One region of the Rhizobium sp. SU303 genome, then DNA from elsewhere that is predicted to be linked to it. Evidence: predicted binding sites of a transcription regulator. Region 1 holds the regulator's gene; each other region holds the start of a gene.
The links. Region 1 encodes HrcA, which represses chaperone genes, less so after heat shock. Its sites were predicted from a motif close to GTTAGCACTCNCNNNNNGNGAGTGCTAAC; they were not measured.

Region 1 (6,858 bases):
GCTGGTCTTCCGCCGCTCCTTCGAGCCGAACCTGTCGATCGAACGCGTCGACGAACTGCTCGCCCATCTGGTCGGCTCCGGCGAGCCGCGCCGTGTGCGCATCGAGGATATCCAGCGCATCGTCGCAAGGCACTACAACGTTTCGCGCCAGGAACTGGTGTCGAACCGCCGCACCCGCGTCATCGTCAAGCCGCGCCAGATCGCCATGTATCTGTCGAAGACGCTGACGCCGCGCTCCTTCCCGGAGATCGGCCGCCGGTTCGGCGGGCGCGATCACACGACCGTGCTGCATGCCGTGCGCAAGATCGAGGAGCTGATTTCGGGAGACACCAAGCTTTCGCACGAAGTCGAGCTTCTGAAGCGCCTGATCAACGAATAATCGACGAGTTTTCCCGAAAAATCCACGGCCGGAAGCGATTCCGGCCGTTTTCCTTTATAAGTTTTTTATTCTATACCTCCGGCGCATCCAGTGCATGTCAAAGACTGAAGCGCCAAAACGGCGCGTGGGAGGAATGAATGAGTTTCGAAAAGATCGCCGTTCTCGGCCTGGGCAAGGTCGGACGGCTGGCGGCGACGCTGTTGCATGAAGGCGGCTTCGAGGTCATCGGGGTCGACGCGCAATTGCCGCTGAGCGACGTCCCCTTCAAGTGCCGCACCGGCGATATCTCCGACCCGCAAGTGATCGGCGAACTGCTCTCGAATGTCGAGGCGGTGCTCTCCTGCCTGCCCTATCATTTGAACATCGAATTGGCGCGCGCCGCCCATCTTGCCGGCATTCATTATTTCGATTTGACCGAAGACGTTCCCACAACCAATTTCATCATCGAGCTGTCGAAGACCGCCCGCGGCCTGATGGCGCCGCAATGCGGCCTGGCGCCGGGTTTCGTCGGCATCGTCGGCGCAAGCCTGGCCGACGGCTTCGATCGCTGCCGGTCGATCCGCATGCGCGTCGGCGCCCTGCCGCAGCATCCGACCGGGCTGCTGGGCTATGCCTTCAACTGGTCGCCTGAGGGCGTCGTCAACGAATATCTGAACGACTGCGAGGTCATCGAGGGCGGTGTGCGCAAGCTCGTCTCGCCGATGGAATGGCACGAGACCGTCTATGTCGGCGGCGTCAAGCTCGAAGCCTTCACGACGTCGGGCGGACTTGGCACCATGTGCGATACGATGCTCGGCAAGATCGACAATCTCGATTACAAGACCATGCGTTATCCCGGCCATATGGAGCTGATGAACTTCTTCTTCCACGAGCTGTTGATGCGCGACAAGCGCAAGCTCGCCGGCGAGATCCTGACCAATGCCAAGCCGCCGGTTGAAGACGATGTCGTCTATGTCCATGTTGCCGCCGAAGGCACCGAGAATGGCAGCCTGCGTCGCAAGGAATTCGTGCGCGCCTATTACCCGATCGAGATTGCCGGGGCGCGCCGCACGGCGATCGCCTGGACGACGTCAGCCTCCGTTGTCGCCGTCATCGAGATGGTCCGCGACGGTCTGCTGCCGGCGACCGGCTTCCTGCACCAGGAGCATATTCCGCTGGAGATGTTCCTGAAAACGCCGACCGGCAGCCTTTTCAAGGCGGGCGCGACCAGCCACGGCTGAGACATGCCTTCCTGCGCGGCGGTGATGTCGATGCCGCCGCGCTGCAAATCCACGCGTCGTATGGGTGTCAGCAGGCGAGATCGGCGACGACGGAATCGAGGATCAGCATGCCTGATGGCGTGCAGCGCAGGCGTGAATTGCCGATCCGCTCGATGAATTTGTGTTCGAGCAGGAATTCCTCGCGTTTCGGGTCGAGGTCACGGCCCGAAAGCTGCTGCCAGCGGGCGAGATCGACGCCTTCTCTCAGCCGCAGCCCCATCAGCAGCAGCTCGTCGGACTGTTCCTCGAAGCCGAGCCGCTCCTCGTCGAGAATGCCGTGCCCATCACGCTCGACCATGTCGAGCCAGGTTTCCGGCTTGCGCTCGGTCGCCGTCGCGAGCTTCTCGGGGCCACGCGTCAGCCGGCCATGGGCGCCCGGGCCGATGCCGGCATAATCGCCGTAGCGCCAGTAGGTCAGGTTATGCCGGCTTTCAGCGCCTGGCCGGGCATGATTGGAAACCTCATAGGCCGGCATGCCCTCGCGCGCGGTGATCTCCTGCGTCGCCTCGTAGAGCAGTGCCGATTGCTCGCCATCCGGCACGATCAGCTTGCCGGCCTTGTGCAGGCCGTAGAAGGGCGTGCCCTCCTCGATGGTCAGCTGATAGAGCGAAAGATGGTCGACCGCATAGGAGATCGCCTCCTTCAGTTCCTTTTCCCATTCCTCGACCGTCTGCTCCGGCCGGGCATAGATCAGGTCGAAGGACATGCGCGGAAAGATGTCGCGCGCCAGCCTTATCGCCTTCAGTGCGTCGGCGACATCATGCAGCCTGCCGAGGAATTTCAGATCCCGGTCGTTCAGCGCCTGCACGCCGAGCGAGACGCGATTGACGCCGGCCGCCCGATAGCCGCGGAACCGTTCAGCCTCGACGCTCGAAGGGTTGGCCTCCATGGTGATCTCGATGCCATCTGGCACATGCCAGTGCCGCGCAATGCCGTCGAGAATGGCCGAGACCGTTTCCGGCTTCATCAGCGAGGGCGTGCCGCCGCCGAGAAAGATGCTCGTCACCGTCTTCGGCCCGCTCATCGACCGGACCGCCGCCATCTCTGTCAGGAAGGCTGATGTAAAGCGCTCCTGATCCACCGGCTGGTGGCGCACATGGCTGTTGAAGTCGCAATAGGGACACTTCGCCGCGCAGAAGGGCCAATGCACATAGACGCCGAAGCCCGGCTCGCCGGTATCAGGCAGCAGAGCCGCGTCGCGCGAGGTGCTGGGCGTGTCGAAATTGACCACGGACCGACTCTATGCCTCCAGGCAGGTTTCGACAAAGAGTTTGAAGGCGCGGGCCCGGTGCGACAGCGCTTGCGGCTTGCCGACGTTCCAGCCGTGTTTTTCCTCGCCGCTCATTTCGCCGAAGGTGATGTCGTAGCCCTCGGGCTGGAACACCGGATCGTAGCCGAAGCCCTGGGTGCCGCGCGGCGGCCAGACGACGCTGCCTTCCACCTCGCCGCGGAACAGCTCCGTATGCCCATCCGGCCAGGCGAGGCAGAGCACGCTGATGAAGCGCGCCCTGCGCTGTTCGGGCTTTGTCGCGCCGGCATCCTGCAGCGCCTTTTCCACCTTGGCCATCGCCATGTCGAAATCGCGCGTGCCGTCGGCCCTCTCCGCCCAATTGGCGGTGTAGACACCGGGATCGCCGCCGAGTGCATCAACCACCAGCCCGGAATCGTCCGACAACGCCGGCATGCCTGAGGCATTGGCCGAGGCGACCGCCTTGATCGTCGCATTCTCCTCGAAGCTCGTGCCCGTCTCATCCGGCTCGACGAAATTCAGCTCGGCCGCCGATTTGGCGGTGAAGCCGAGCGGCCCGATCAATTCCTGGATCTCGCGGATCTTGCCGGCATTGTGGCTGGCGACGACGATGGTCTTCGTTTCAAGCTTGCGCATTCAGATGTCCTGTTCGATGCCCCAGATTTTAGCCTCCGCGCATTCCAGGCTGTTGCCATCTGGATCGCGGAAATAGATCGAGCGGCCGCCGTTCGGCCAGCGCACCTCGGATTCGATCGCAACGCCGGCCGCCGTCAGCCGTTCGGCCATAGCATCGAGATTGCGGCCGGATACCCGGAAACAGGCATGGCCCTGGCCGCTCGTGCCGTGCGGCGGCACCTGCAGTGCTTCAGGCGCTGGCGGCTTCACCGTTTCCTTAGGATTGAAGATCAGGAGAACGCCTGGCCCGCAGCGGAAGAAGACATGCCGGTTGGCGGCGCGGGCGATCTTTTCAAGTCCGAGAACGTCTTCGTAGAACGTCTCGGCCTTATCGAGATCCCGCGCATAGAGCGCCGTTTCCAACATGCCTTCCAGCATGGGGTTCATCCTTCGACGGCTTGCTTCTGCAGCGCCACGAGTTCGCCGATGCCGTTTCTGGCAAGCTGCATCAGCGAGGTGAATTCGCCCTCGCTGAACGGCGTGCCTTCGGCCGTGCCCTGGATCTCGACGATCCCGCCGGTGCCCGTCATGACGAAGTTCGCATCGGTCTCGGCCGAGGAATCCTCGAGGTAATCGAGATCGATCACCGGCTGGCTGGCGAAGATACCGCAGGAGATGGCGGCGACATGATCCTTCAGGACCCGGTCGACCTTGATCATGTTGCGGCTTTCCATCCATTTCAGGCAGTCGTAAAGCGCGATCCAGCCGCCGGTGATCGAGGCGGTCCGCGTGCCGCCATCGGCCTGGATGACGTCGCAATCCAGCGTGATCTGCCGTTCGCCGAGCGCCTGCAGGTCGACGACGGCGCGCAGCGACCGGCCGATCAGTCGCTGGATTTCCTGGGTGCGGCCGCCCTGCTTGCCGGCGGCGGCTTCGCGCTTCATGCGTTCGCCGGTCGCCCGCGGCAGCATGCCGTATTCGGCCGTGACCCAGCCCTTGCCGGTATTACGCAGCCATGGCGGCGTCTTTTCTTCGAGGCTCGCCGTGCAGAGCACATGCGTATCGCCGAACTTCACCAGGCAGGAGCCTTCCGCATGCTTGGAAAAATTGCGCTCGAACGAGACCTTGCGCATCTGGTCGATTTTTCTGCCTGAAGGCCGCATTCTTATCTCCTGGGGTTTATTTGACCGCTTCTACGATTGGCGGCGCTCATTTGCAAATTCCCTTTTGCCACGGGTGTTAGTTTGACTTACTTTTCGGGAAGTATCATCAGCACGGGTTCGAAAGCTTCATGGGCATCAGGTCGACGTCGGTTTCGGATGCCGTAGCTGCGCTGGACGAGCGCTCCAGGGAAATTTTTCGTCGCATCGTCGAAGGTTATCTGGAAAGCGGCGAGCCGCTCGGTTCGCGCAACCTGTCCCGTATCCTGCCGATGTCGCTGTCGCCGGCCTCGGTGCGCAACGTCATGAGCGATCTCGAAGAGCTCGGCCTGATCTATTCGCCGCATGTCAGCGCCGGCCGGTTGCCGACCCAGATCGGCCTGCGCTTCTTCGTCGATGCCTTCATGCAGGTCGGTGACCTCTCGGCCGAGGAACGCGCCAACATCGACCGCCAGGTGCGGGTCGAAAGCGGCGGCAATCCCGTCGAATCGATGATGAACGAGGCCAGCCGCATGTTATCCGGCATTTCGCGCGGCGCCGGCCTCGTCATCACCTCGAAAAGCGATCCGGTGCTGAAACATGTCGAGTTCATCCGGCTCGAACCGACAAAGGCGCTGGCCGTGCTCGTCGGCGATCACGATCAGGTGGAAAACCGCATCATCGAGCTGCCGGCAGGCGTCACCTCCTCGCAGCTGACCGAAGCTGCGAATTTCCTCAATGCCCATATGTCCGGCCAGACCCTGCCGGAGCTTCGCAAACAATTAAGCCGGTTGAAGGACGACGTTCGTCACGAACTCGATGCCCTGTCGCGCGATCTGGTCGAGCGCGGCATTGCTGTCTGGGCCGGCAGCCCGGACGAGGGAAAGCCCACCCAACTGATCATCCGCGGCCGCGCCAACCTGCTCGAAGGCCTCGCCGGCGCCGAGGATCTCGACCGGCTGCGCCTGCTGTTCGACGATCTCGAGAAGAAGGACAGCCTGATCGAGATCCTCAATCTCGCCGAAAGCGGTTCGGGCGTGCGCATCTTCATCGGTTCGGAAAACAAGCTCTTCTCGCTGTCCGGCTCATCGCTCATCGTCGCACCCTATCGTGACGACGACGATCGCATCGTCGGTGCCGTCGGCGTCATCGGCCCGACGCGGCTGAATTATTCCCGCATCGTGCCGATGGTGGACTATACAGCCCAGCTCGTCTCCCGCCTTTCGCGCAATCAGCTTTGACGCGCAGCTATCAGTCACGCGGAATTTTCGCTTCTTTGTCACGCAGACTTGATTTTTTTCGGTCAAACCTCGATATCGGGCGCATCTGAAGACACCAACCGGAGACCGTCATGACCGATGACACGACGAAAAACGGACCTGACGCAACTGCGGCGGATGCCGCAGCCGACGCTACCGCCTACGTCGAGAACGAAACTGCGCAGCAAGAGCCCGCCCAGCCGGACCCGATCGAGCTTCTGAAAGCCGAAAACGGCGAACTGCGTGACCGCTATCTGCGCCTTGCTGCCGAGATGGACAATCTGCGCCGCCGCACCGAACGCGAGGTGAAGGATGCCAAGTCCTATTCCGTCGCGGGTTTCGCGCGCGACATGCTCGCCGTCTCGGATAATCTGCGCCGCGCGCTCGATGCCATCGCTCCGGAGACCAAGGCTACGGCCGATGCCGGCCTGAGCACGCTGATCGAGGGTGTCGAAATGACCGAGCGCGCCATGCTGTCGGCTCTCGAGCGCCACGGCGTTCGCAAGCTGGAGCCGGTTGGCCAGAAGTTCGATCCGAATTTCCATCAGGCAATGTTCGAGGTGCCGAACCCCGACGTGCCGAACAATACCGTCGTCCAGGTCGTGCAGGCAGGCTTCTCCATCGGCGAGCGCGTGCTGCGCCCGGCCATGGTCGGTGTCGCCAAGGGCGGCCCGAAGCCGGCCGAAGCCGAAACCAACTCCGTCTTCGACGAGAAGGACGCCTGAGGTCGTTTCTTTCCTCCTTGCGAGGAAGGAGACCGAAGTTTTAGATGCGGGCGAAGCGTTCGATCAGCAGATCGAAGAAGCCGTCCGCATCGACATGGCGCATGACCCTGGCATTGCGCTTGCGCTCGGTCACATGCCACCAGTCGACGACCGTCATGCCGACCGTGAGTTCGGACTGGACCTCGATCTCGACATTGCAGTCCCGGCCCTTGAAAAGCTCCGGCTTCAGCAGA
Region 2 (6,858 bases), 520 kb from region 1:
CGAAACGCGCCTCGACGATGCCGCCTTCCATGTGCTGGAAGAGTTCCTGTCGCTCGACGTGCCGCTCGTCAATGCGTCCGCGGCCCTTGCCGGTTTCGCCGATGCTGCCGGCCTCAAACTCGGCAACGCGCTCTCGCGCTTCAACGGCCGCGTCGCAGCACTTTCCAATGCCGGCGTCGATCTTTCCTGCCTCGACTATCGTGCCGCCTTCGGACGGCCGCTCGACTATTACACCGGCCTCGTCTTCGAGGTGACGGTCGAAGGTTCGACCGCGGTTCTGGCCGGCGGCGGTCGCTTCGACCGGCTCCTGACCTTCCTCGGTGCGACGGACCGCATCCCGGCCGTCGGCTTCTCTTTCTGGCTCGACCGCATCGAAACCGAAAGGGCAGCCGTATGACCATCACCATCGCGCTTCCCTCCAAGGGCCGGATGAAGGAAGACGCTTCGGCGATCTTCGAACGTGCCGGTATGACGATTTCTGCGGTCGGCAACGATCGCTCCTATCGCGGCCGCGTCGAAGGCTGGGACGATGTGGAAATCGCCTTCCTCTCGGCCTCCGAAATCTCCCGTGAAATCGGCAACGGCACCGTCGATTTCGGCGTCACCGGCGAGGATCTGATGCGGGAGGGTTTTGCCGAGGTCGACAAGCGCGTCGAATTCTGCGCCCGCCTCGGCTTCGGCCACGCCGATGTCGTCGTCGCCGTGCCGGAGATCTGGCTCGATGTCGACACCATGGCCGATCTCGTCGATGTCGCCGCCGATTTTCGCGCCCGCCACTCCAGGCGCCTTGCCATCGCCACCAAATACTGGCGGCTGACCCAGCAGTTCTTTTCGAGCCAGCACGGCATCCAGCTTTATCGCATCGTCGAAAGCCTGGGCGCCACCGAGGGCGCTCCCGCGGCCGGCTCGGCCGATATCATCGTCGATATCACCTCCACCGGCTCGACGCTGCGCGCCAACCATCTGAAGGTGCTCCAGGACGGTGTCATCCTGCATTCGCAGGCCTGCCTGGTGCGCGCCCGCAAGGAAAGCCACGCCGGCGAGCCTGTCGTGCAGGCGATCATAGAGGCAGTGCGCGCCGCCCTCTGATCTCAGTCATAAAGACCAAAAGAAAACCCGCCGTCGGATGACGGCGGGTTCGCTATGTCTGGGAGGATGTCTGCTGGTGTTACGCAGCTGCGTAGGCGCCGCGGCGGGCGTCGAGCGAGTAGGCGCCTGCGCCATTGGTGGCGAGCATGATATAGGCGCCGGCGAGCGTGATGTTCTTCATGAGATTGACGAAGTTCAGGCCGTTGATCCAGCCGTTGGCGGCGGCCGGGAAATCCGGAACATTGACCGGTGCAAGATGGAAGACAAGGCCGGTGAAGACACAGAAGACGGCGAGCAGCCAGCCGACGATGCGGACCTGGAAGCCGACGAGCACGGCAATGCCGGTTGCGAGTTCGAAGAGGCCGGCGAGATAGGCGAGCGCGGTGGACGCCGGAAGACCGGCGCCGGCGATCATGCCTGCGGTCGAGGCCGGATCGGTTACCTTGCCGAAGCCGGCGAAGATGAACATGAAGGAAAGCAGGATACGGGCAATCAGGATGATGACGTTGTTCGACATGGACGTTGTCTCCGTTTCAAGGACTTTGGAGATCACGGTGCCGCCCCGGCACCGGTTCGACCTCGGATGCCTCTATGTCGCTCTTTTCTCTTGTTGTGGAAAGATAAACGAAAGGGGACACTTCGTTCACTAATATGGAACGATCTACCTTGCGGTCTCCCCGCTTGCCTTTGCCAAGCCCGGTCTTTTATGGTCAGCGCCCAACATGGAGAATCCGATGGCAGATCTTTCCGCATTTCCGATCACGACGCGCTGGCCGGCGAAAAATCCCGACATCATCCAGCTCTATTCCCTGCAGACGCCGAATGGGGTGAAGGTCTCAGTCGCCCTCGAGGAGCTCGGCCTTGCCTACGAGCCGCATTATATTTCCTTCGCCGCCAACGAGCAGAAGTCGCCGGAATTCGAATCTCTCAACCCAAACGGCCGCATTCCGGCGATCATTGATCCGAACGGGCCGGATGGGAAGCCGATCGGCCTTTTCGAATCCGGCGCCATTCTGCTTTATCTCGCGGAAAAAACTGGCAAGCTCATCCCTGCCGATGCTGCCGGCCGATATGAAACCATCCAATGGGTGTTTTTCCAGATGGCGGGCATCGGCCCGATGTTCGGCCAGTTCGGTCATTTCTACAAATTTGCCGCCGACAAGGTCGTCAACAATTCCTACCCGGTGGAGCGTTATCGCGATGAATCCAAGCGCCTGCTCGGGGTGCTTGAAGACCGGTTGAAGGGCCGTCAGTGGATCATGGGCGACCAGTACACCATCGCCGACATCACCACCTTCACCTGGGTTCGCGGTGCCGATATCTTCTATGGCGGCCGCGAGGTTCTCGAATACGCGAAATTCCCCGCCGTCTCGGATTGGCTGGAGCGCTGCATCGCTCGTCCGGCAAGTGCCAGGGGTCTAAACATACCGGTCAAGCCGGAGTAACGAAAGATAGCTGGAAAGTAGAAAGGCCGCCCTCGCAGACGTCGGGGCGGCCATTGATTTTGCTTTTCCGGCTTATTGCTGGCGACTGAATAAAATGATGCAGCAATTCAAAATGCTACAGCGTCCTTTGCGCGTCTGAAAAGCTGCGCGGCGCTGTCGTGATCTGCTTTGCGCCTTCCAGCTTGAAGCGCGGAAAGACGAAAACGCCGGCCATGCTGCCGCTGTATTTCTGCTCGAGACCATTGGACTCGCCCATGCAGAAGAGCGGCTGGCGAAAGCCGTTCGGCATGATGATCGTCGTCGAAAAACAGAAGGAGGAGCAGAGCGTCGCCGCCTGCTCGAACAGCTCCAATATGTGGCTGCGGTCCTTGGCATCATAGCAGCGGATCAGGCCGAGCAGCCCGCAATCCTGCGTGGCAAGGCCGTGCAGCATCGCGCTCCATTCGCCGAGACGGAGCATGCCGCTCGAAAAATCTCCAGTCCAGGCTTCGGAAACGGAAAACTGCGCCAACATCTTATGATTTTGATTGGCGTCATCAAGCGAGCTGGGTGTCAAAGGTACGGCTGCATTGGCTCTGGCGATGTTAAACAAGGCGTTCCCCCGTTCGGATGCGGCTCCTCGGCCGCACGCTCGGCAAACACAAAGAAACAGGATCACGCAGCAGCGGGCATGATGCCCGCGCTTACCTCCGGCGATTATTGCCACGGCCATCTGGCCTCCGTAACCGGAGCCCCTCAAAGCCGAACGTTCACGTATGCTCTCCGTGCTCCGGCCTCGTCTATTGGCGAGAACTATCGCCGGGCGCGGTTGAAGTGCAGCGCGGATTTATAGGGGCTTTTGGACAAACGGCAACGGCTTTTTAAGGGGTATTCGGATCGGCCTCTTTTCTTAGGATGTCTGCATCTTCGGCCTATTTCGCGAGAATTGGCATGGGAAGATCATCTTTGAGAGCTTTGCAAACGTTTTCACTCAACGTCAGGCCGGAAATGTTGCAGCAGCACTGCGATCTCTCGCATGCCGGCAGGCTGAGAAATACGCAGGCAGCGCAAGTTTGGCGCAAGCTTCGTGCCTCGGACCTGCAAGAGGGAGATGGGTAAATGTTTCGCCGGCTATGCCAATCAGTGTGCCGCGCGTCGAATCGCTTTGGTCAAAGAAAAGGGCGACCCGAGGGCCGCCCTTCCTGTTCCGGATGCCGGAATGGTAGTCAGTGATGGCTTTCGCCGATCACATCATGTCCATTCCGCCCATTCCGCCCATGCCGCCCGGCATGCCGCCGCCAGCCGATTCTTTCTTCGGCAGTTCGGCGATCATGGCTTCGGTGGTGATCAGCAGCGATGCGACAGAAGCAGCGTTCTGCAGCGCCGTGCGAACGACCTTGAGCGGGTCGACGATACCCATGGCGATCATGTCGCCATATTCGGATGTCTGGGCGTTGTAGCCGAAGTTGTCTTCGTTCTTGTCGAGGACCTTGCCGACAACGATCGAGGCTTCGTCGCCTGCGTTTTCAGCGATCTGACGAACGAGCGACTGCAGGGCGCGGCGAACGATGTTGATGCCGGCTTCCTGGTCGTCGTTTGCACCCTTGACGGTGATCTTCGTGGAGGAGCGGAGCAGAGCGATACCGCCGCCGGGGACGATGCCTTCCTGAACGGCAGCGCGCGTCGCGTTGAGCGCGTCGTCGATGCGGTCCTTCTTTTCCTTCACTTCGACTTCCGTCGAGCCGCCGACGCGGATGACGGCAACGCCGCCAGCGAGCTTGGCAAGACGTTCCTGCAGCTTCTCGCGGTCGTAGTCGGAGGTGGTTTCTTCGATCTGCGCCTTGATCTGGGCAACACGGCCTTCGATGTCGGTCTTGGCGCCCGAACCGTCGACGATCGTGGTGTTTTCCTTGGAGATCGAAACCTTCTTGGCACGGCCGAGCATGTCGAGCGTGACGGATTCGAGCTTGATGCCGAGGTCTTCGGAGATGACAGTGCCGCCCGTCAGGATGGCGATGTCTTCGAGCATGGCCTTGCGGCGGTCGCCGAAGCCAGGCGCCTTGACGGCAGCGATCTTCAGGCCGCCGCGCAGCTTGTTGACGACGAGCGTAGCAAGCGCTTCGCCTTCGACGTCTTCAGCAACGATGAGGAGCGGCTTGCCGGTCTGAACGACGGCTTCGAGAACCGGGAGCATCGACTGCAGGTTCGAGAGCTTCTTCTCGTGAAGGAGAATGAAGACGTCTTCGAGGTCGGCGATCATCTTTTCCGGGTTGGTCACGAAGTAGGGGCTGAGGTAGCCGCGGTCGAACTGCATGCCTTCGACGACTTCGAGTTCGGTTTCGGCGGTCTTGGCTTCTTCAACCGTGATGACGCCTTCGTTGCCGACCTTCTGCATGGCTTCAGCAATGTCGAGACCGACCTGCTTGTCGCCATTTGCCGAAATCGTGCCGACCTGTGCAACTTCTTCCGAAGTCGAGATCTTCTTGGCCTTGGCCTGGAGATCCTTCACGACGTCGGCGACAGCGAGGTCGATGCCGCGCTTCAGGTCCATCGGGTTCATGCCGGCTGCAACGGCCTTGTTGCCTTCGCGAACGATCGCCTGGGCAAGAACGGTTGCCGTCGTGGTGCCGTCGCCGGCGATGTCGTTGGTCTTCGAAGCAACTTCGCGGACCATCTGGGCGCCCATGTTTTCGAACTTGTCTTCGAGTTCGATTTCCTTGGCGACGGAAACGCCGTCCTTGGTGATGCGCGGCGCGCCGAAGGACTTGTCGATGATGACGTTACGGCCCTTCGGGCCGAGCGTTACCTTGACTGCATCGGCGAGAATGTCGACGCCGCGCAGCATCTTTTCGCGCGCGGTGCGGCCAAACTTGATTTCTTTAGATGCCATATTCTTAACTCCTGAATTCGAGTTGTTCGGGCAAAGAGCCCGTCAGCCATTTCGGGAAAGCAGGTCGGCCGATCAGCCGATGATGCCCATGATGTCGGCTTCCTTCATGATCAGAAGGTCTTCGCCGTCGATCTTGACTTCGGTGCCGGACCACTTGCCGAACAGAATGCGGTCGCCAGCCTTGACGTCGAGTGCGACGACCTTGCCGGACTCATCGCGCGCGCCGGAGCCGACGGCGACGATTTCGCCTTCCTGCGGCTTTTCCTTGGCGGTATCGGGAATGATGATGCCGCCCTTGGTCTTGGCTTCGGACTCAACGCGGCGAACAACGACGCGGTCGTGAAGGGGGCGGAAGTTGGTGCTTGCCATTGTCTAATCCCTCGATCGAATGACATTCGCGGACCGGAGTGGCCCACATGGATAGATGTTAGCACTCCCTTGCGGTGAGTGCTAGCGACGAGCATTTAGGGATGGCTCCGAGAGGAGTCAATGAGAGCAATCACGAATTTTTGTGCCGGAATTGTGAAGAGGCCGGAGAATAGTCGGAGATTGCGGCCGAAACCATGGCGCGGCCGAACTTTGCCGAACTCGTCCGCCGCCGGCGATCTGGCGCTTTGCGGCAATCGTCAAAACCCCTTGCCCATCCGCTTCGCCGGATCGCCGTTCGAGCTCTTCGCATTGGCCCGGCAGCAAAGAAAATGCCTTGCCATCGCCTTGCGCCTTTGCAATGTCACCGGTGACTGAAGCAAATCGGGAAATCGGAATGGCCAAGCGGATAGAAAACTTCTCGGAGATATCAGGTCACTATGATGTGGTGCTCTGCGATGTCTGGGGCGTCGTTCACAACGGCGTCGATCCGTTCCCGAAGGCGGCAGCAGCCCTTGAAGCGGCACGCGACAGCGGCCTCGCCGTCGTCCTCATCACCAATTCTCCGCGCCTTTCCTGGCAGGTGGTCGAGCAGTTGCGCCAGATCGGCGTTCCCGACAGCGCCTATGACAGGATCGTCACCTCCGGCGACGTCACGCGCGGGTTGATCGCCGAAGGGCCGAAGACCGTCTTTCTGCTCGGCCCCGAGCGCGACAAGGCGCTGCTCGAAGGCATTGGCGTCGAGCGCCGGCCGGCGGGCGAAGCGCAATCGCTGGTCTGCACCGGCTTTTTCGACGACGAGACGGAGAAGCCGGAGGATTACACCGAGATGCTTCTCGATTTCAAAACCCGCGAGGTGCCGATGATCTGCGCCAATCCCGACCTCATCGTCGAGCGCGGCCATCGCATCATCCCCTGCGCCGGCGCCATGGCCGCCTATTACGAGCAGCTCGGCGGAAAAACCCGCATCGCCGGCAAGCCGCATCGGCCGATCTACGAGGCGACGCTTGCGGCTGCCCGCGAGCTTCGCGGTGATTTCCCGGTCGAGCGCGTGCTGGCGATCGGCGACGGCATGCCGACCGATGTGCG
Region 3 (6,858 bases), on a different replicon from region 1:
AAGACAGGTCAAGACAAGATGCAACATGAGGTCGTCGCCGATCGATCTGCAGATGGCCTTGCGGATGCAAACCTCATGCCAGCCCCAAACCCTAAAATCCTCATCCGACAGAGGCGATGTCGCCGCCTGCATGGCTATTTCCTCGGCGTCGCGATCCTTTTTTCGGCAATCGCCTGCCTGCTCGGTCCGCGGATGGCGTTTTTTCGCCCAATGCCGAAACCGGCTTGAGTTGGCATAATGATTTTTATATAGAGAATTATCTATCGTCTTAATTCCGGAAACGAGATCTTTTCATTGGACCTTTCATCGATCGAGATATTCCTCGCCGTTGCCAGCGACCGCAGCGTGACGAAGGCTGCCAAGGCCGTCGGGCGGGTGCCGTCGAATGTGACGACGCGCATCCAGCAGTTGGAAGAGGACTTCGGCGTTTCCCTCTTCAGTCGTGACGGCAAGAAGATGACGTTGACACGGGAGGGCGAGACGTTTCTCGGCTATGCCAACCGGCTTATGGCGCTTGCGCTCGAAGCGCGCCAGGCCGTGCGGCCTCTCGCCCCATCGGGGACGTTGCGGGTCGGCACCATGGAGAGCACGGCGGCAAGCAGGCTGCCGGCGGCGCTGACGCAATTCAATCAGATGTGGCCTGATGTGTCGCTTCATCTGACGATGGGAGCGTCCCGCGATCTGACCCGCGATGTTCTCTCCGATGCGCTGGATTGCGCGCTGATTGCCCGCCCGCCCAAGACGATGCGCGAGGAAGATTCAGGTTTAGATGCCGAACTCAAGGCGCTCGAGATCGAGCCGATCTTTGTCGAGGACCTGTTGATCGTCTTGCCCTCCGGACATCCCCCCATCAAATCCGCCGCAGACCTGCGTGTCGGATCGCTCGCCGCTCTAGAGCCCGGCTGCACCTATCGCAGGATCGCCGAAAACTGGGCGCGCAAATCGAGCGCCCTGCCGACGAGCGAGCTCGGCTCCTACCACGCGATCCTGGCGAGCGTTGCGACCGGCAACACGGCCGGCGTCATGCCGCGATCCGTCCTTGATCTCATGCACTGGCCGACGCCTGTCCAGACCCACCAGCTGGGACCCGTCGAGACGCTGCTCGTCTATCGCAAGAATGATCGTCCCAGCGCGTTCAGCGCATTCCACGAAGTCCTCAGCGCAACAAAAGGCAGAGATATCAGGCTCGCGGCAAACTAGCCTGAACGTCTTCCTCCTTGGTCCGCTAGATAATCCTCGCTTAAAATTGGTCTTGTTATGCAGTATCCCGTTTCCCCGAAGGTGGGACCGAGCCGCTTCCGCCGCTTCCGTTTGTTTTCACCTATTCTGGCCGGTGCGACCTTACGAGAGCGATTGATTGCATGTCTCGGCGCTTTGCTGGCCATTGGTTTCACCGGCGTCATCAGCGGCTATCTGTTCGGCCAGGGGCCGCATCTTCCCCTGATCGTCGCGCCGATGGGGGCGTCCGCGGTGCTTCTTTTCGCGGTGCCGGCAAGCCCGCTGGCGCAGCCTTGGTCGATCATCGGCGGCAATACGATTTCCGCCCTGATGGGAATCATTGCCGCCTATTTCATTCGTGATCCGATCATCGCGACCGGTGTCGGCGTTTCGCTTGCCATCGGCGCGATGTCCTTCACGCGCTGCCTTCATCCGCCGGGAGGAGCCGCTGCCCTGACCGCCGTTCTCGGCGGCCCTGTCGTTGCCGGCTGGGGATTCCTCTTTCCCTTCGTGCCCGTCGCTTTGAACTCCTGCATTCTCGTCGGCCTTGGCCTGCTGTTCCACAAGCTTTCCAAGCGGAATTATCCGCACGTCGTTCCGAAACCCGCGGAGAACACCCATCAGACGATCGACTTGCCCTCGGCCGTGCGGGTGGGTTTTCGAGAGGAGGATGTCGATGCTGCCCTCGAAGCGCTCGACGAAACCTTCGATATCGATCGGGCAGACCTTGGCCGGCTGTTGCAGCAGGTCCAGCTGCAGGCGGCCATCCGCTCAAACGGCAAGATCAGCTGTGCCGATATCATGTCGCGTGACGTGATCGCCATTGGCGAAGCTCCGGAGCCGGATGCCGCACGGCATCTTCTCTTGAAGCATAATATCCGTACGCTGCCGGTGAAGGACCCGGAGGGCCGCCTCATCGGCACCGTCGGCTTGCGGGAATTGTCGAGGGGCACCGAGACCATCGCGCATGCGATCTCGAGACCGACGGTAGCGAGGCCTTCGGACCCCGCCCTGTCGCTATTGCCCGTTCTGACGGACGGACGCACGCATGCCGTCATCATTGTCGATGACGATTATCGGATCCTTGGCGTGATATCGCAGACGGATCTGCTGAGCGCAGTAGCGCGACTGCTGCCGAAGGAAGAGAATGCGATCCCGGCGGTGGCGTGAGCGGTCGGCGTGAGACGTAGCTGGAGAAAAAGTCGGTGCTGATCGAGCGCGATTCAAATGGCGACTTCATCCTGGAATCATCGGAACTGGCGGAGCGGTTCGGGCTGTCGCTCGCCGATCTTCGCCGCCACATGCGCCATGGTTCCGTCGTCAGTTCCGTGGAAATCGGTACCGCTGAACATGAGGGGACGAAACGGGTGTCGCTTCGGCTCGGCAACAGGCTTTGGCAAGCCGTTTTGAACGATGAAAATGAAGTGCAGCAGGAACAGATGACCGTTCTCCGGGGAAGATCCTCCGGACGGCACCCGCGCTGACACCATCATGATATGTGCTCCCACGCGGTGCTTATTACGCGCAGGCACGGCATTCCCTACCGCTCGTTCGTTTCGAAGAGGCCGCGGGCCGCCTCGACCATCGACTGCAGGTGATTGGGGTCGCGTACGCCCTGTCGGTAGAGCTCGATGACGATGCTCGCCATTCGTTCGGCTTCGTCGCTGTCCTTTGCCACCTGGTAATCGGATCTGATCTTGTCGAAGACCTGCTGGCAGATTTCGAGATCGCGGGAGTCCAGCGGTACCTGCGATCGGCTTTTGATCGTTTGAACCATCTCTATTCCCTTAGACAAGGCCCGCCCGGGGTGCGGGCGGGCCGGCAGCCTTTCTAGAAATCCATGCCGGCGCCGGGAGGCATTGGCGGAGCGGCGTCCTTCTTGGGTTTTTCGGCGATCATGGCTTCCGTCGTGACGAGAAGACCGGCAATGGAGGCGGCATCCTGAAGCGCAGTGCGAACAACCTTGGCCGGATCGATGACGCCCTGGGCATAGAGGTCGCCATATTCGCCCGTCTGAGCGTTCCAGCCGTAGGAGAACTCGCTTTTCTCGCGCAGCTTGCCGACGACGATCGAGCCTTCCGCTCCGGCATTTTCGGCGATCTGGCGAGCCGGCGCCTCGAGAGCGCGACGGACGATATCGATACCGACGCGCTGGTCCTGGTTGGCCACGCTGAGATTATCGAGCGCCTTGACGGCGCGCAGCAGCGCCACGCCTCCGCCCGGCAGGATACCCTCCTCGACCGCCGCGCGGGTTGCATGAAGCGCGTCGTCGACGCGGTCCTTCTTTTCCTTCACCTCGACTTCCGTCGAGCCGCCGACGCGGATGACGGCAACGCCGCCGGCGAGCTTGGCAAGGCGTTCCTGCAGCTTCTCGCGGTCGTAGTCGGACGTGGTTTCTTCGATCTGGGCGCGGATCTGGGCAACACGGCCTTGGATGTCGGACTTGGCGCCCGAACCGTCGACAATCATGGTGTTTTCCTTCTCGATCGACACCTTCTTGGCACGGCCGAGCATGTCGAGCGTGACGGATTCGAGCTTGATGCCGAGATCTTCGGAGATGACAGTGCCGGCGGTCAGGATGGCGATGTCTTCCAGCATGGCCTTGCGGCGGTCGCCGAAGCCAGGCGCCTTGACGGCGGCGATCTTCAGGCCGCCGCGCAGCTTGTTGACGACGAGGGTCGCAAGCGCCTCGCCTTCGACGTCTTCAGCGATGATCAGCAGCGGCTTGCTGGATTGGACGACGGCTTCGAGAACCGGGAGCATCGACTGCAGGTTCGAGAGCTTCTTCTCGTGGATGAGAATATAGGGGTCTTCAAACTCGACCCGCATCTTGTCGGCATTGGTCACGAAATAGGGGCTGAGATAGCCGCGGTCGAACTGCATGCCTTCGACGACTTCGAGTTCGGTTTCGGCGGTCTTGGCTTCTTCAACCGTGATGACGCCATCATTGCCGACCCTTTCCATCGCTTCCGCCAAAAAGCGGCCGATTTCGGCATCGCCATTGGCGGAGATCGTGCCGACCTGGGCGATTTCGGAATTGTTGGAGATCTTGCGGGCGTTGGCCTTCAGTTCCGCAACGATGGCGCCGACCGCAAGATCGATGCCGCGTTTCAGGTCCATCGGGTTCATGCCCGACGTAACGGCCTTGGCGCCCTCCTTGACGATTGCCTGGGCCAGCACCGTTGCCGTCGTGGTGCCGTCGCCGGCGACGTCGCTGGTCTTCGAGGCGACTTCGCGGACCATCTGGGCGCCCATGTTTTCGAACTTGTCTTCGAGTTCGATTTCCTTGGCGACCGAAACGCCGTCCTTGGTCATGCGCGGTGCGCCGAAAGACCTTTCGATCACGACGTTGCGGCCTTTCGGGCCGAGGGTCGCCTTCACGGCGTTGGCCAGGATGTCGACGCCACGCAGCATCTTCTCACGGGCTTCGGTGCTGAATTTGATTTCTTTAGCAGCCATTGTCCTCACTCCTTCATAGGCAGCCAGAGCAATTCCTGGAAAAGTGCGACGTGGTTTTCCGTTTGGAATTGCGTCAGAAATAAAAGGTTGGAGCGGTTCTGCGTTTCCATGAAAAGCCGATGCGCTCCTGCATCGACGGATGCCCGCAGGAATCTCAGGCGGCCTGCTTCTTTTCGCCCCGGGTTTCGATAATCCCCATCACGTCGCTTTCCTTCATGATCAGCCGATCTTCGCCATTGATCTTGATCTCGGTGCCGGACCATTTGCCGAACAGGATGCGATCGCCGGGCTTGACGTCGAGAGCCTGAATCTGTCCGGCGTCGTTGCGTGCGCCGGGGCCGACGGCGATAACCTCGCCTTCCTGCGGCTTCTCCTTGGCGGTGTCGGGAATGATGATGCCGCCCTTGGTCTTTTCCTCTGAATCGACCCGGCGGACGAGAATACGGTCATGAAGCGGTCGAAACGACATGTCTTCCTCTATCGATGAACAATGATGACGTTGTTCCCGTGGCCGGACCGGATAACCAATCCGGGCGGGTGCAGGTTCGCGCGCGCGCCTTGCGCGAATGATCTGGTTCGAGGGTTCAGCAATTTCAAGAGGCGGCGAAAGAAAAATTAGCACTCTCCGCCGGAGACTGCTAACGCCCAACAGGGAACAGACAATCGGCTCCTGCGTTCGAATAAAAGGGCGAACGGCATTGAGGCTTGAATCCGTATTTCGGCATTCCTAGTTCTTTGGTGGCCGAGGCTTGATGAGCTCGGTCACCGTCCCACGTCTTTAGGAGTGAGTGACATGGAAGAGAACACCAAACTAATCAAAGACCTCAGTATCGAGGAACGCGAGGAAATCCTCGTCGATATCGCTCGTACGCTGGAGGACACGGCGCGTGAGGCCTTTGTCGAAGGCAATACGCATTTTGCGGCACTCTCCAACAACATGGCTGAAGCGATCCGCGTCAACGCCGATGAGCTCGCCCGTGACGATCCGGAAAATGCCGAGCTCGTATTGCAGCAGGCAACGGCGATGATCTCGCAATTCGAAGCCGTGCACCCCTATCGGATGGTGAGCATGGCCGTCCATTGATCGCCGCTTCGGGCCCGCCTCGGTCGCCCGCTCAAATCAATCGCCACCCACACGGAACTCTCACTGCTTGCGAAGGTTATTGGATCACAACATCGAAAGGTGATCCATGATGACTTCCAGATCCAACGTGCCGCCAGAGAGCGGCACCGACGATGCGCGGTCCGCCGATAGCGAACGGGCCGAGACCGACCGCAAAAGGGCATTGGAGACTGCCCGGCGCAACGTGAGTTCGGCATTAGATCGCGATCGCGGCACCGAAACCCCAAGCCTGAAGCTTGCAAAGGAATATCTCAGTCTCGGCGGCCAACGCCGGTCGATGATCGATGACAATATCACCGATGTTCGCCACTGGGACAAGGATCCGCCGGAGGCCGAACGGTTCTGGAAGGAACGGGTGGAGACGCTTCCAAAGGATCAACGCAAGCAGGTGGAGGATTTTCTTCCAACCATCAACACGCCCTGAAAGGGCGGCCGAGCCGCTCTTCGGGCGGGCTCGTTCCAATGCGCTTGGAGGCGATCATGGCTATAGACAAGCACGAGCAGATCCGTCGCCGTGCCTACGAAATCTGGGAGGCCGAGGGCCGCCCGGATGGCGCTGACCAGCGCCATTGGCTTCAAGCCTGCGACGAACTTGCCGGCGAGGACGAGAATGAGACGCTGCAGAACCTGCTCGATGAAGACGACAGGGATGACGCGGCGCTGCTTCAAGGCGCCGGCGAGAGTGGCGATCTCGATCGGCCACGGGCGAGACCTGTCCAGGCCGCCGCGGCTCCCGTCCCTGACATCGAGATGACGACGGGCGAAAAGCCTTCCTGGCGGAAGATCAGGAAGACCGAAGGGCCTTGATCGCCATGCAGCATCTCGACCATGCCATCCAGATCGCTCTTACGGCCCACGAAGGCCAAGCGGACAAGACCGGCCGGCCGTTCTTCGAGCACTGCCAGCGGGTAGCGCTTCTCGTTTCCGGTGAGGAGACGCGAACGGTCGCCTACCTTCATGACGTCGTCGAGAAGGGAAGCGGCTGGACGCTCGACAGGCTGAGGGAAGAAGGCTTTCCGCCGGCGATCATCGCCGCGGTAAATGCTCTGACACGGCGA

Region 2: groES (co-chaperone GroES) is a predicted target of HrcA. The motif match lies at 5,830-5,858, and genes of this name have one in related genera.
Region 3: RlegSU303_RS28275 (co-chaperone GroES) is a predicted target of HrcA. The motif match lies at 5,292-5,320, and genes of this name have one in related genera.

The regions. Positions count from the first base shown of each region.
Region 1 is NZ_CP088095.1:1,173-8,030, forward strand. Features, by position in the region: gene dnaA (chromosomal replication initiator protein DnaA) at 1-379, shown strand, start outside; gene RlegSU303_RS00010 (saccharopine dehydrogenase family protein) at 517-1,599, shown strand; gene hemW (radical SAM family heme chaperone HemW) at 1,667-2,869, opposite strand; gene rdgB (RdgB/HAM1 family non-canonical purine NTP pyrophosphatase) at 2,879-3,523, opposite strand; gene RlegSU303_RS00025 (VOC family protein) at 3,524-3,949, opposite strand; gene rph (ribonuclease PH) at 3,946-4,665, opposite strand; gene hrcA (heat-inducible transcriptional repressor HrcA) at 4,794-5,882, shown strand; gene grpE (nucleotide exchange factor GrpE) at 5,993-6,625, shown strand; gene RlegSU303_RS00045 (nucleoside hydrolase) at 6,666-6,858, opposite strand, start outside.
Region 2 is NZ_CP088095.1:518,733-525,590, forward strand. Features, by position in the region: gene RlegSU303_RS02510 (ATP phosphoribosyltransferase regulatory subunit) at 1-397, shown strand, start outside; gene hisG (ATP phosphoribosyltransferase) at 394-1,089, shown strand; gene RlegSU303_RS02520 (DoxX family protein) at 1,169-1,606, opposite strand; gene RlegSU303_RS02525 (glutathione binding-like protein) at 1,824-2,534, shown strand; gene RlegSU303_RS02530 (hypothetical protein) at 2,650-3,126, opposite strand; gene groL (chaperonin GroEL) at 3,760-5,403, opposite strand; gene groES (co-chaperone GroES) at 5,476-5,772, opposite strand; gene RlegSU303_RS02545 (hypothetical protein) at 5,890-6,174, opposite strand; gene RlegSU303_RS02550 (TIGR01459 family HAD-type hydrolase) at 6,167-6,858, shown strand, end outside.
Region 3 is NZ_CP088096.1:776,379-783,236, forward strand. Features, by position in the region: gene RlegSU303_RS28245 (hypothetical protein) at 1-27, opposite strand, end outside; gene RlegSU303_RS28250 (LysR family transcriptional regulator) at 295-1,200, shown strand; gene RlegSU303_RS28255 (HPP family protein) at 1,258-2,388, shown strand; gene RlegSU303_RS28260 (DUF6522 family protein) at 2,424-2,702, shown strand; gene RlegSU303_RS28265 (hypothetical protein) at 2,759-2,995, opposite strand; gene groL (chaperonin GroEL) at 3,049-4,677, opposite strand; gene RlegSU303_RS28275 (co-chaperone GroES) at 4,832-5,146, opposite strand; gene RlegSU303_RS28280 (hypothetical protein) at 5,471-5,761, shown strand; gene RlegSU303_RS28285 (hypothetical protein) at 5,868-6,224, shown strand; gene RlegSU303_RS28290 (DUF2934 domain-containing protein) at 6,281-6,607, shown strand; gene RlegSU303_RS28295 (HD domain-containing protein) at 6,613-6,858, shown strand, end outside.